Regions from separate parts of the Exiguobacterium sp. EF_C8 genome, predicted to be linked through region 4. Evidence: riboswitches for the same ligand, from Rfam matches in the RefSeq annotation. Region 4 holds a riboswitch; each other region holds the start of a gene.

The links. Region 4 has a riboswitch for thiamine pyrophosphate ahead of tenA (thiaminase II). Riboswitches for the same ligand answer to the same signal wherever they lie in the genome.
Region 1: another riboswitch for thiamine pyrophosphate. It lies ahead of thiD (bifunctional hydroxymethylpyrimidine kinase/phosphomethylpyrimidine kinase); the one in region 4 lies ahead of tenA (thiaminase II).
Region 2: another riboswitch for thiamine pyrophosphate. It lies ahead of ACY2IG_RS08705 (ECF transporter S component); the one in region 4 lies ahead of tenA (thiaminase II).
Region 3: another riboswitch for thiamine pyrophosphate. It lies ahead of ACY2IG_RS06300 (thiamine phosphate synthase); the one in region 4 lies ahead of tenA (thiaminase II).

Annotation. Positions count from the first base shown of each region.
Region 1 is NZ_CM143264.1:585,645-588,772, forward strand. Features, by position in the region: gene ACY2IG_RS03075 (murein hydrolase activator EnvC family protein) at 1-1,239, shown strand, start outside; TPP riboswitch at 1,304-1,414, shown strand; partial or broken gene thiD (bifunctional hydroxymethylpyrimidine kinase/phosphomethylpyrimidine kinase) at 1,530-2,333, shown strand; gene thiM (hydroxyethylthiazole kinase) at 2,314-3,081, shown strand; gene thiE (thiamine phosphate synthase) at 3,071-3,128, shown strand, end outside.
Region 2 is NZ_CM143264.1:1,632,505-1,635,632, reverse strand. Features, by position in the region: gene ACY2IG_RS08710 (ABC transporter ATP-binding protein) at 1-1,009, opposite strand, end outside; gene ACY2IG_RS08705 (ECF transporter S component) at 1,006-1,578, opposite strand; TPP riboswitch at 1,679-1,778, opposite strand; gene ACY2IG_RS08700 (50S ribosomal protein L25/general stress protein Ctc) at 1,874-2,545, opposite strand; gene ACY2IG_RS08695 (GNAT family N-acetyltransferase) at 2,837-3,128, opposite strand, start outside.
Region 3 is NZ_CM143264.1:1,220,772-1,223,899, reverse strand. Features, by position in the region: gene ACY2IG_RS06305 (FAD-dependent oxidoreductase) at 1-801, opposite strand, end outside; gene ACY2IG_RS06300 (thiamine phosphate synthase) at 798-1,391, opposite strand; TPP riboswitch at 1,474-1,576, opposite strand; gene nagZ (beta-N-acetylhexosaminidase) at 1,633-2,853, opposite strand; gene ACY2IG_RS06290 (OsmC family protein) at 2,850-3,128, opposite strand, start outside.
Region 4 is NZ_CM143264.1:988,950-992,077, reverse strand. Features, by position in the region: gene ACY2IG_RS05125 (glycoside hydrolase family 3 protein) at 1-923, shown strand, start outside; gene ACY2IG_RS05120 (hypothetical protein) at 954-1,250, opposite strand; gene tenA (thiaminase II) at 1,302-1,997, opposite strand; TPP riboswitch at 2,070-2,176, opposite strand; gene ACY2IG_RS05110 (DUF1002 domain-containing protein) at 2,370-3,128, shown strand, end outside.

The DNA of each region.
Region 1 (3,128 bases), 400 kb from region 4:
TTACTTATAACAGGAACACAACCAATTGCGGCAGCAACGATCAAAGAAAAAAAGGCTGAAAATGCCGCAGAACAACGTAAATTAGAAAAAGCAATTAAAAAACAAGAGTCGAAAATTTCGAAAGAACAACGTCAAATCAATCGAATCGATGCAGCGATCAACGAAAAGATTTTTCAGATTTCCGAAAAAAATAAACAAATCGAGAAATTGAATTTGCGAATTGATGAATTAAAAGCAGACATCGTTCGCTACGAAGAGATGTTGAAAAAACAAGAAGAACTACTCGGTGATCGTCTACGTGTCTTCCAAGAAAACGATGGAAACTCAATCAAATGGGAAGAAGTCATTTTTGGATCGAAGGATTTAGGTGATTTATTTAGTCGTGTCATGGCAGGGAAAAAAATCGCGGAGCAAGATGATAAAATGATTTCGGATTACATCGCAACCCAACAAAAGCTAGCGGAAGCAAAACAAGCGCTCGTTGAAAAAAAGGCGGAGCAGGTTGAAGAGAAGAAAACATTAATCGAACAAAAAAAAGCGTTGAAAGTTCAAATGAAAGAACGCAGTGCTACGCTTAAAAAATTACGAAAAGGTAAGACGAAGTTTACGACAGAACTTCTAGACGCGAAAGAACTACAAGCCACACTTGAAGCTCAAGAACGTGCGATTGCGGCAGCGAAGGCAGCAGCTAAAGTAGCGGCTGAAAGAGCAGCAGCCGAGAAAGCAGCAGCTGAAAAAGCCGCTAAAGCGAATGCTCAAGCAGCAAAACAAGCAGGTAAGAGTTCAGAATCACCTACTTCAGTTGCCCCACCCGTTGTTTCGAGCGGTGGGAAATTCGTTCGTCCATCTTCTGGTGGCGTATCACAAGGGTTTGGACCAGCAAGCGGTGCGAACGGCTATACGTTCCATAATGGTGTCGATTTCAGTGGTTCGGTCGGCTCACCAATCGTCGCAGCAGCAGCTGGAACGGTCATTACAGCTTCAGGTGGTGGGCCTTATGGAAATCACGTCATGATTTCTCACTTCCTTGACGGGAAAGTCTATACGACAGTCTACGCTCATATGAGTTCATTATCTGTTCATGCAGGACAAACAGTTTCTCAAGGTCAGCAAGTTGGAACACTTGGTAGTACTGGGAATTCAACAGGACCACACTTGCATTTCGAACTACATGTCGGAGGCTATCAGTACAGTGCCTCTTCTCCTCTGAATGCAGTTAATCCATTAGCATACCTATAATTCAAAACGAGCTTCGGCTCGTTTTTTTCTTGCCGCTATGCTACAGTTAAGGCGAAATGAATACTTGAGCAACTAGGGGAGCTGGAGGAATCCGGCTGAGAGGAAAACCAATCTGTTTTCGACCCTATTACCTGAACTGGATAATACCAGCGTAGGAAAGTTGAGCCGAACGGATACCGAAATGGTTGGATAACGATTTCGTATAGCGTCGACTGCTTTTTTACAGCGGTCGACGCTTTTTTTGTCGGTAACAACTCCCTTACATTGCTCGATGGAAAGGTGAGAAAAATATGAAACATGTATTGACGATTGCGGGATCTGACTCCGGTGGTGGAGCTGGAATTCAGGCAGATTTAAAGACATTTTCGGCATTGGGCGTTTATGGGATGAGTGTTTTGACGGCGGTAACGGCTCAAAATACACTGGGCGTTCAAGCAGTAGAAGAGTTATAATCGGAAATCGTTGATGCCCAATTAGCTTCAATCTTTTCAGATATTCGTGTGGATGCTATCAAAATCGGTATGGTCTCGAATGCACAAACGATTCACGTCATTGCAACACATCTTCGCAAACAGACAGTTCCGATCATACTAGACCCTGTCATGGTCGCAAAAGGCGGGCATGCCCTATTGCGGACGGAGGCAGAGGAAGCACTAATCGCGGAGTTACTGCCACTTGCGACACTCGTCACACCAAATTTACCGGAAGCAGAGCGCTTAACAGGGCAGTCAGTTACTAATCTAGAGGAGATGCGACTGGCGATGCATCAGTTGGCTATGAAGACTGGAGCCGTCTTGCTAAAAGGTGGACATCTACCGGGAGCTGCCACGGATTTATTATGGGACGGGCAAGAGGAATACCGTTTCACATCAGATCGGTTAGATAATCAACATACTCATGGAACAGGCTGTACCTTATCTGCAGCGATTGCGGCACGGATGGCACTTGGAGAAGCTTTACCGGACAGTGTACGTCAGGCCAAGAAGTATGTTACAGAGGCGATTCGTCATGGATTTGCTCTCGGACAAGGGATTGGACCGACACATCATTTTCATTCACTTTGGAGGGATACACATGTTTACGACCATTCTTAAACACAAACCACTCATTCATCATTTGACGAACACAGTCACGATCAATGATTGCGCCAATGTCACACTCGCCGTTGGCGCATCTCCAGTCATGGCGGAGGATATTCGCGAAGTGGAAGAGATGGTTCGACTTGCGCAAGCTCTTGTCTTGAACATTGGAACAATTGATGCAGACATGCAAGCAGCTCAACGACTCGCCGCAAGCGAAGCGAGACGCTTGAACGTTCCGATCATCCTTGATCCAGTTGGAGCGGGAGCTACATCATTGCGTACGTCCTTTTCAAAAGAATTGAGTAGACTCGGATGTACGGTCGTTAAAGGAAATGCTTCAGAAATCAAGACATTGCTTGGGGAGAATGGACGAACAAAAGGAGTCGATGCTGCTAGTGATGAGATCATGGATCGAGAAATCATTCGTGCATTCGCTCGTAAACAAAAGTCCGTCATTGTCGTCACAGGTCCAATCGACTACATCACGGATGGCATGCGCGAAGTGGAACTACAAGTAGGTACGCCGCGTCTCGGAGACGTCACAGGTACGGGGTGTATGACAGCTTCTTTGATTGCGAGTTTTCTTGGTGCAGGATATTCTGCGTTTGAGGCAGCAGTCCACGGAACATTTATCATGGGAAAAGCAGGAGAACAGGCAGCATCAGAAAAAGGTCTAGGTAATTTCAAACGAGAGTTGTTCAATGCAATCAGTCTGATGACGGAGCAAGATTTGATGGAGGTGGTAGAACATGTCAATTGATTATTCCATTTATGCGGTGACAGATCGTCGATATCATCCGGGAGTTG
Region 2 (3,128 bases), 640 kb from region 4:
CGTGCTCATAAAAGCGACGCCGGGAGTAACGATGAGCCGGACGTCCCTGGAGCTGATACGTTCCACGATTGGGAAGCAACCGCCCGAGTGTCGCAAGCAATGTACTTTTCCCGGATCCATTTGCCCCAAGCAGCATCACCCATTCTCCTGTCTGCAGGGAAAATGTCGCATCGGTCAGCGGATATGGTGCTTTCGTCGATAATGCAGCGACGTGTAACAAAGAGCGACCAGCTGTAGCGACGGTGGAAGGCACATGAAGTCGCGCCGCTTGCGGTCCATCTATGGGTAACGTCTCTAACGTATACGGATACAAAGAGGGAACGGCAATACCTTTCGTTTGAAGCTCTTTGTAATCCTGGGGGAACAGATCCCGTGGATCTGCTGTCGCAGTAATCGATCCGTCCTCAAGCAAGACGACCTGGTCGACGTACGACAAACAGACATCGAGTTGGTGTTCGATCAAGACGATCGTTAAATCGTGTTCTTTTTGAATCCGAAAAATCAACGCCATCAGCTCGTGTTGTCCGATTGGATCAATCTGAGCCGTTGGTTCATCGAGTAATAAGATCGTCGGCTCAAGTGCTAGGACCGCTGCGAGCGCGAGACGCTGTTTCATTCCACCGGATAGACTCGCGATCGGTGTCGAGAAGGGAAGGGGGAGACCGACGAGTGCGAGTAAGCGTTCAATTCGTTCATCCATCTCCACGTGCGGAATCGAGCGATTTTCTAAACTAAAAGCGATTTCGCGTCCGATCGTCTCCATGCAGAACTGTTCTTCTGGATTTTGAAACAAGATTCCGACCGAACCGGACCGGGTAACGGTACCAGTCTGTTCGACTTCAATCGTTTCCGGTGTCAGTCCGGCAAGGGCATGAAGTAATGTCGTCTTGCCACTCCCACTTCGTCCGAGCAGAAGGGTCGTCCCTTGCTCAATCGTCAGCGATACATGATTGAGCACCGATTTCATCTGACCGGGATAGCGGATGCTGAGGTCGTCGACAGTAATCATGCGATTTCTCGTTTCGCACGTCCTGCCGCAAACCCGTTCAAGATACCAGTCGCAACAAGGCGACGGACGAGAATGGCTGCAAGCAAGCCACCGAGTAATGCGCCGCTGATCAATTGTAAGCCAGTTGTCGCAAGCAACGTCGTCGTTGTGTAGTAACCGAATCCGTTCGCGATTAGACTATAAACGATGCTACCAATCGCGGCTCCGACACCCGATAACATCAAGGTCCATGTGTCATAACGACGGTAACGCGTCATCGCGAAGACGAGTTCCGCACCAAGTCCTTGGCAGACTCCGATCAGAAGAGCGGATAAACCAAAATGACTACCTGTGAACAGTTCGACGGCTGCCGCGACGACTTCCGCAATTAAAGCGGCACCTGGCTTTTGAATGATTGCTGCGACGAGCGGACTCGCAATGATCCAGATGCCAAACATCCAGTTGGCACCGACAGGACCGAAGATCGCTGAGATCGGTAACCAGAGTGTTGACCAACCAAGATAGATGACGCCGCAAGCGACGGCGAGCATCATCATGACCATGATTTCTTTCATTTTCCAGTGTTGCATTAGATACGTCCTCCTTTGAATGGGGGAGACGCCAAAAAAGACCGCCCTCCGTAAAAAAGAGAGCGGTCCTCAGAAAAACTGCGCGCAGCAGGAGTCATTGGATGTGATCGCTCCACTTTCCTACGCTAGTATGAACTAGATCAGGTTCGAAGGGTCCGAAGTGAATCGTCTCAGCCAATTGGGCTCCCCTAGTGGATATGGTAATAGGTGATACGCTGTTCACTTTAGGCAATCCAGCGTCTGTTGTCAAGACACAAAAAAACGATACGCCGCAAAGGGCGTATCGTTAAACGACTTATTTGTTGTCTTCGTTCTCTTCAGCTGTTTCTTCTGAAGATGCTTCTGTTGCTTCCGCTTCGTTGTCTTCGCCAGCTTCTGCTTGTGCCTCTGCTTCCTCGATTTCTTCAAGATCCTGCTCGAGTGTCGATTCGACGACAGCTGCGACTTGAATGTCGCCTTCTGTAACGATGCGGAAATCTTTTTGTTCTGGAAGATCGGCTACAGAAATCGAATCGCCGATTTCGAGGTTCGTGACGTCGACTTCGACGTTCTCTGGTAATTTATCTGGTGTAGCGGCGACTGTTACTTTAAAGAGTGTTTGTGATAGGAAGCCGCCAACTTTTGCACCGGCTGCTTCGCCAACGAGTACAACGTCTGCTTCGACTTCTGTTTCTTCATCCATTTTCACGGCGATGAATTCAACGTGATCGACTGTTGGGGTGAAGACATCCATATCACGGCGATTGATCAAGACGTTAATATTTTTACCGTCGAGTTTGAGTGAAATCAAGACGTTTTCACCGTTTTCCCGGACGATTTTAAGCAATTCTTTTTCTTCAAATGCGATTGGTGTACTTTCCACTTTGTAACCATACACGACGCCAAGAGCTTTTCCTTCATGACGCAATTGTTTACGGAGTGAGCGTGGACGTACCTCGCGTTTTTCGGCTGTTAAATTAACTGACATGTTCATTTCCCCCTTGAATTTGGTATAGCCCTCAAAAGGTAATGAATGTAGGAGCAGGACGAATCCTGAACAATATGAATCATGCTAAGACAATCGGTTTCAGACTCTCATGAATCTGACGCTTTCGTGACTTTGCATTTCTCTCCCAGGTCATTACGCTGATATTGAGAAACATGTGTGAGTAAGTCACCGGTTTGATGCGGTGCTAATGAGTTTATACCCCTATGTTTTAAATCCATAAACCTCTTTTTTTATCTTTTTGAAGTCGAAAGACCTCCAAACCGCTTGAAATCAGGGGTTGAGAGGTCTTTCGTTTTTTTCATTCTTTATGATGATTCGTTGATTTTCACGAACTAAAACACGAACGAGACGTCCAATTTGTCGTATCGTCGTCTGTCCCATCGTCGAAATTTGAAGCCACTGATTGTAAACGAGATAGTCGCTTTCGTACTGGACGTGATACCCCTGAATACGCAGAGCGTCGCCTAAATCAGTTGCGGACGGATGAACGATCGTCAGTATTCCCGGCGCTTGTGCTTCTTGTTGTGCGAGGAGTTGGAATCCAGTTGCGCGGACGGCTTGT
Region 3 (3,128 bases), 230 kb from region 4:
GCCGGACTCTGTTTGTGGTCGTACGCCTGACCAGACTTCTTCGATGACAGCATCACGGATCGGTGGATAGAGACGCTCTGCTGCTTGAAGCAGTGACGTGACTCCTGCGACACTAACACCGATCGTCTCGTCGTGCGGTAGTTCGGTCGCACCGATCAATATCCGTCCGTCCGCTTTCGGTACGAGGTAGACGGCATCATCAAACAGGATCGAGCGTAACGGCTGACCCGCGAGACGGACTGCGAGACACTCCCCTTTGACCCCATATGTCGCAATCGAAATGCCAGCTGTATCGAGCAAGGCTTGGGACCCGCGTCCGGCAGCAACCGTCACCGTTCGTCCCGTCCACGTTCCCGTGTTCGACTCAACCCTAATGAAATCATTACTCTCCTCGATTCGCGTGACGTCCACCTGTTCTTCGATTGGTACCCCACGATTTCGTAAGACATGCATCAATGCAGTCGTTAGTCGTCGCGGATCGATTTGACCGACCGATGGAAATAAGTATTCTTGCCCATTTCGTTTCAATAAAAATGGTTGTTCCCGGTAGCCACAATCGATCCCGGTCTCGCGCGTGAGGCGTCGCGCAAGTAACGGATACAGACGGCGACTTCGCGCGGCAAGCGTATGCAATTCTTCTCTCAGCTCGATGTTCGTCGCAAGCATCCCGGCAGCCGCCCGACTCGTCCCTTGTCCGCATGTTCCGCGATCAAGGACAAGAACGGATTCGTTCTGACAAGCGAGACTGTAAGCAAGCGTCAAACCGATGACTCCACCACCGATGATGATGTGATCCGTCATACCCGTACCCCCTGATAACGCTGAATGGCAGCATGCGGGTCCGCTTGACCGAGAATACCGGATAAGACGGCGATTCCGCTTGCACCGGTCGCTGCGATCTCAGGAATGCGATCAGGAGTGATCCCGCCGATTGCGATGACTGGTTTCGTCGTGAAAGTGACAACTTGCTTCAAGGCATCGATCCCTCGCGGTGGCACGTTTGGTTTCGACGCTGTCGGATAAATATGACCGTACAGCAGTCGGTCGGCTCCTTCCGCTTCCGCTGCAAGTGCTTCTGCCAGAGAGTGGACGGATTTCCCGATGATGAGATTCGGAAAGTGTCGCCGAACATCGCAGACACGTAAGGAACGTCGCGTCAATTGCACACCGATGCCAGCGACATGGGCGACGTCGACCCGGTCGTGAACGGTTAATTGATCAGACGAATACCCTTTTGCAAGGAGCGCGTCAATCAGATCTAACAATTCTGTTGCCGACAAATTTGGTTCTCGAAGATGAAGCTGATCCGTATATGGTTGAAGCGATTGAAAGGTTTCCACTCCATCGCGTGGATTGATGGATCCCGTCGAAATCAGATGTAGACGCATCATGTTCTTCCTTTCCATACGAAAAAGGACCACTCCCGATGTTGAAGGGAGTGGTCCGAAAATGCGCTGAAGCGCTAAGGATATCTAAGGTTTCGAGCCACTTCCCTCCGCTAGTACGAACTAGATCAGGTTCAAAGGGTCCGGATACTTCCGTCTCAGTCTGCTGCGAGACTCCCCTAGTGTCTTTTCGTGTTTAATTGGCTTGCCCCATTAGTCTAGCATGAGTCGCTTTGCTTCGCTAGTCCTAGTTGAGCGCTTCCACTTGCTGAACAAGCTCCGATTTCGTCGGTCGCTGTTGCTTCTGGCTGTCGGCATAGGTCTGCTTCAGCTTTAAGATCCGCATCACTTTAGCATCGAGCATCTCTGACGACAACGTTTTTTCTTTAACCGCTTGCATCACTTCGGTGTGGACCTTCGGATAGGCACCTGCTTCCGAAAACATCGCCATATCAGCTCCATTGACAAGTGCCTGACGTGCCGCTTCCGCAAGACCATATCGTTTCGTGATCGCCCCCATGACAAGGTCATCCGTGATGATGACACCCTTGAATCCGAGTTGTTGACGCAAGAGGTCAGTCAAGATCGGCTTCGAGAGCGAAGATGGATTTTGATCGTCATACGCGGGATAGAGAATATGGGCGACCATCACCATCTCGGCGCCCTCTTGAATCGCTTCTTGGAACGGTAACAGTTCCGTTCGCTTCAGTTCTTCCTTTGATGCTGTCACTCTCGGCAAACCGACATGGGAATCGACACTCGTATTGCCGTGACCGGGAAAATGTTTGACGACCGGAATCGTTCCCGTCTCTTGCATCCCATGCATCAGGGCCGTACCGAGAGTCGCGACGGTCTTCGGATCAGCACTTAACGCACGGTCGCCGATGATTGGATTGTTCGGATTGCTATTGACGTCAAGGACCGGTGCGAAGTCCATGTTGAACCCATAAAATCGTGACAGGTGACCGAGCGTACGTCCGACATCTTCCATTTTTGCAGCATCTGCACCTTGCGCCATCCGTTGACTCGTCGGGAGACGTAATCGTTGATCCGGTACCTGGCTGACCCGTCCGCCCTCTTCATCAACCCCGACGAAAACATACGGTTTTTGGTTCGTTTCTTGAATGGCACGCGTGAACGTCAAGAGTTGATCTTCTGACGTAATATTCCCACCAAGCAGTAAGACCCCACCGATCGCATGCGTCTGCAACAATTTCCGGTCAGCTGCTGAAAGTTCCGTTCCGGCAACTCCGATATAGAGCAATTGATCGATCTTTTCTGACGTCGACATCGCTTCAAGTTGCTGCTTTAATCGTGCTTGTTGCTGTTCTTCCTTTGTCGGCTCAGGCTTTGATTTCTTCGCCTCCGTCGGTTGCTTCTTTGCTGGTTGTGATGGTTTCGTTGGTTCCGTCGTCTCCTGCGCACACCCTGCAAGCAACAGGCAACCGATCAGTGCTACTTTCTTCACAAAGAATCCTCGCTCCGGACACCATTGATGGAATAATAGACGGAAATCTCAGCGTTCAAGGATTGCGAGACCGAACAATATTTGTCTTTTGATAACGAGATGGCGCGACGGACCTTATCTTCCGGGAGATCACCTTCAAGCCGGTAATGAATCGAGATCGACGTAAAGCGCCGCGGATGATCCTCTGACCGTTCCCCTTCGATATCCATTTCGAAATGAGTAATCGTCAAGCGCATCTTCTCTAAAATCGAGACGATGTCGATTCCAGTACAGCC
Region 4 (3,128 bases):
TTCTGAAAACATTTGACGCCGGTGTCGACATCGCGCTCATGCCGACGATTCTTCGTTCCGAGCAGGATGTCACAAAACTCGACCAGATTTTTAAGGACGTGATTGCGGCAGTCAAAGACGGACGTCTGTCAGAGGAACGGATTGATCAATCGGTCGAGCGGATCCTGACGCTGAAGGCAGAACGCGGAATATGGAATGGCACGACGGATACGACATCCTTAGCAGATAAACTCGCGCAAGCGAACCAAATCGTCGGTAGTCCCGAACATAAAGCAAAAGAACGCGCGATGACGGAAGCCGCGGTCACACTCGTGAAAAATGATCAGCGGACGTTACCCTTCAAGCCGAAAAAGAATGCAAACGTTCTTGTGATCGCCCCTGCGACGGATCAAACGGACAGCATGAAAAAGACGATTGCTTCCCTGCCTAAGAACCGGAACTGGCACGTAACGACAGCGAATTACTCGGCTACTACGCTACCGCTCGACCAAAACCCGACACTACGGGCACAACTCGATGCAGCAGATTACATCATCGTCGGTTCAAACGTCAATACGAGTGCCAAACTACTGCCTACTGCACCAGAACAAGCGATTCCGGCTTCAATCTTCCGGTATGCGAAACAAACAGATATACCATCCGTCTTGCTTAGCCTCCGCAATCCATACGATGTCGCCGTTCAACCGGACGCACCGGCACACGTCCTCGTCTATGGTTTTAAAGGGGATCCGAACGGACCGGACTCCGAAGCAGGCAATCTGAAATCAGCGGGACCGAACCTCCCTGCTGGTATCCGAGCGATTTTCGGAACGTTTAAGCCGCAAGGCACTTTACCTGTTGATGTACCAGTCTTTAAGAACGGTGTCTTTACCGATCAACTGTATCTCGAGTTCGGTGACGGCTTTAAAAACTGGAAAAAATGAGAACATGATACACAAAAGACCGAGACCCCTTTAAAGGATGTCTCGGTCTTTTAATGATTGATACGGATATTCCGCTTCTTCTTTCGCACGATGGTAGACGCGGTATAACCAATAGGTCAGTAATGCATAGACGACAATGACAAGAACAGCAGAAATGTAGCTCCCCATGCTATATGCTACCTTGAAGTTTCGAGTCGTAGCGGATATACCGGACAACACGATTAACGTTGGAATGATATATCCAATAAATCTTACTTTGACTTTACCCAGTATTCGTTGCACGGCATACGCGGCGCTGATCGCGAGTACGATCACGATGATTTCCATTTCTACCCCTACTTCCGCTAAATGTTATACCTAATTATACCATTTAACTTTTTAGGAAGATACTGTCCGTGCTGGAATCGTCTCGTACACCGACGTAAACGTTTCTTCCGTCCATCCCATATGCCAAAACAGCAACTCATAATAACAGCTCGTCACGAAATGCCGTTTCATCCGCTCTCGTTCAGTCGGGCTTGCTTGTTCCGCCAACGCATCAAGCCGTGCAATCTGTTCAAAGACGACCTTTTCGAACCATTCCGAACTATATGTGTCGATCCATTGCTGATAGATTTTTTCATCCGGTGTACACGTCAACAATTGTTGCCCAACTTCATAATACAACCAGTAACATGGCAAGATGGCAGCAATCGTCTCACCAAGCGTCCCTTCACTCGCATGATGCATGTGTGAGACGTAAGCATATGCCGTTGGTGCCGGTTCAAATGCTTCAAGGTCTGCTTCCGTGATACCGAGCGGCTCGAAAAATGATTGATGCAAGCTCAGTTCTGCCCCATATGTCGAAGTCGCGTGCTCGGCAAGTGTCGCGATCGTCGCAAAGTCATCTGCTTTTGACGCTGCCTTCGCTTGAATCTTCGCAAAGTGTTTTAAGTAATACGCATCCTGCATGACATAATGTCGAAATTTCGAGAGCGGTAACGTTCCCTCGCCGATTCCTTGAACGAATGGGTGCGTAAAACTACTGTCCCAATACGCTTGTGCTGCTTGTTTGATTTCTTGTGTGAATGTCATGATCTCATCCTCCTCGTTTTTATGAAACGAAAAAACACCACCCCGAAACACACGGGCATGGCGCAAGAAGAACAAGACTTGACGCCACTTCCCTCCGTAAGTACGAACTTAATCAGGTTCAAAGGGTCCGAACGTCTTCGTTCGTCTCAGTCGGTCAACCGACTCCCCTAGTGGTCATTATTCGATTCAAATCCACTATAGCATGCTGAAAATGGAAGTCAAGTTGTCCTCTTTTCGCTATACTATGGAGTGTCAGAAGGCGGATATCGTCTCCATCTACAGACCGATTCCGAACTTCTTTCGTTCTCGTACACTAATTTTAGTACCTGATACTATAATTCATTCTGTTACTTACAATTGGAGGATTTCATTATGCATACACCAACAAAAATCATGGCGTCAGCCGTTATCGCTTCTGCTTTATTACTTCCGACAGCCGCATCCGCCGAGCAGGTCGTCGATAAGACAATCGTCACTCTCGGTGAGTCACTCGGCGCAAAAGATAAGGCTTGGGTGCTTTCACGTCTCAATGCACCGGAAGGTATCACACCGATCATCGCAACCTCTGCAGACGAAGAAAAATACCTCGGGAAAAACATCCCCCAGTCACAAAAGGGCGGCAACATGTATTCATCCGCTAAGATCGAATTGACGGAAAAAGGTGACGGACTTTCCGTTGCGACGGAAAACATCACGTGGGTGACGAAGGATATGTATTTGAACGCTCTCGTCACGGCAGGTGTCAAAGATGCCGACATCACGATCACTTCTCCTTATAAAGTGACTGGAACATCGGCACTGACAGGAATCATGAAAGCCTATGATCAAACTTCGGCTGAGACCGGAATCAAGCTGAGTGACGAACGGAAAGATTTAGCACAGCAAGAATTATCGGTCACATCAGACGTCGGGAAGACAGTCGGGACAGATAGAGTCGCTGATTTGATGAATGAGATCAAGGCCGAAATCGCGAATCAAAAACCAGAAACAAAAGTCGAGATCGAAAACCTGATCGTCCAAGTCATTCAAAACAACAACATCCAACTGTCTGATGCACAGATGGATCGGTTGACGAATCTATTCAATCAAATGGAGCAAGCGAACATCAACTGGGGGCAAATCGAGAGTGGA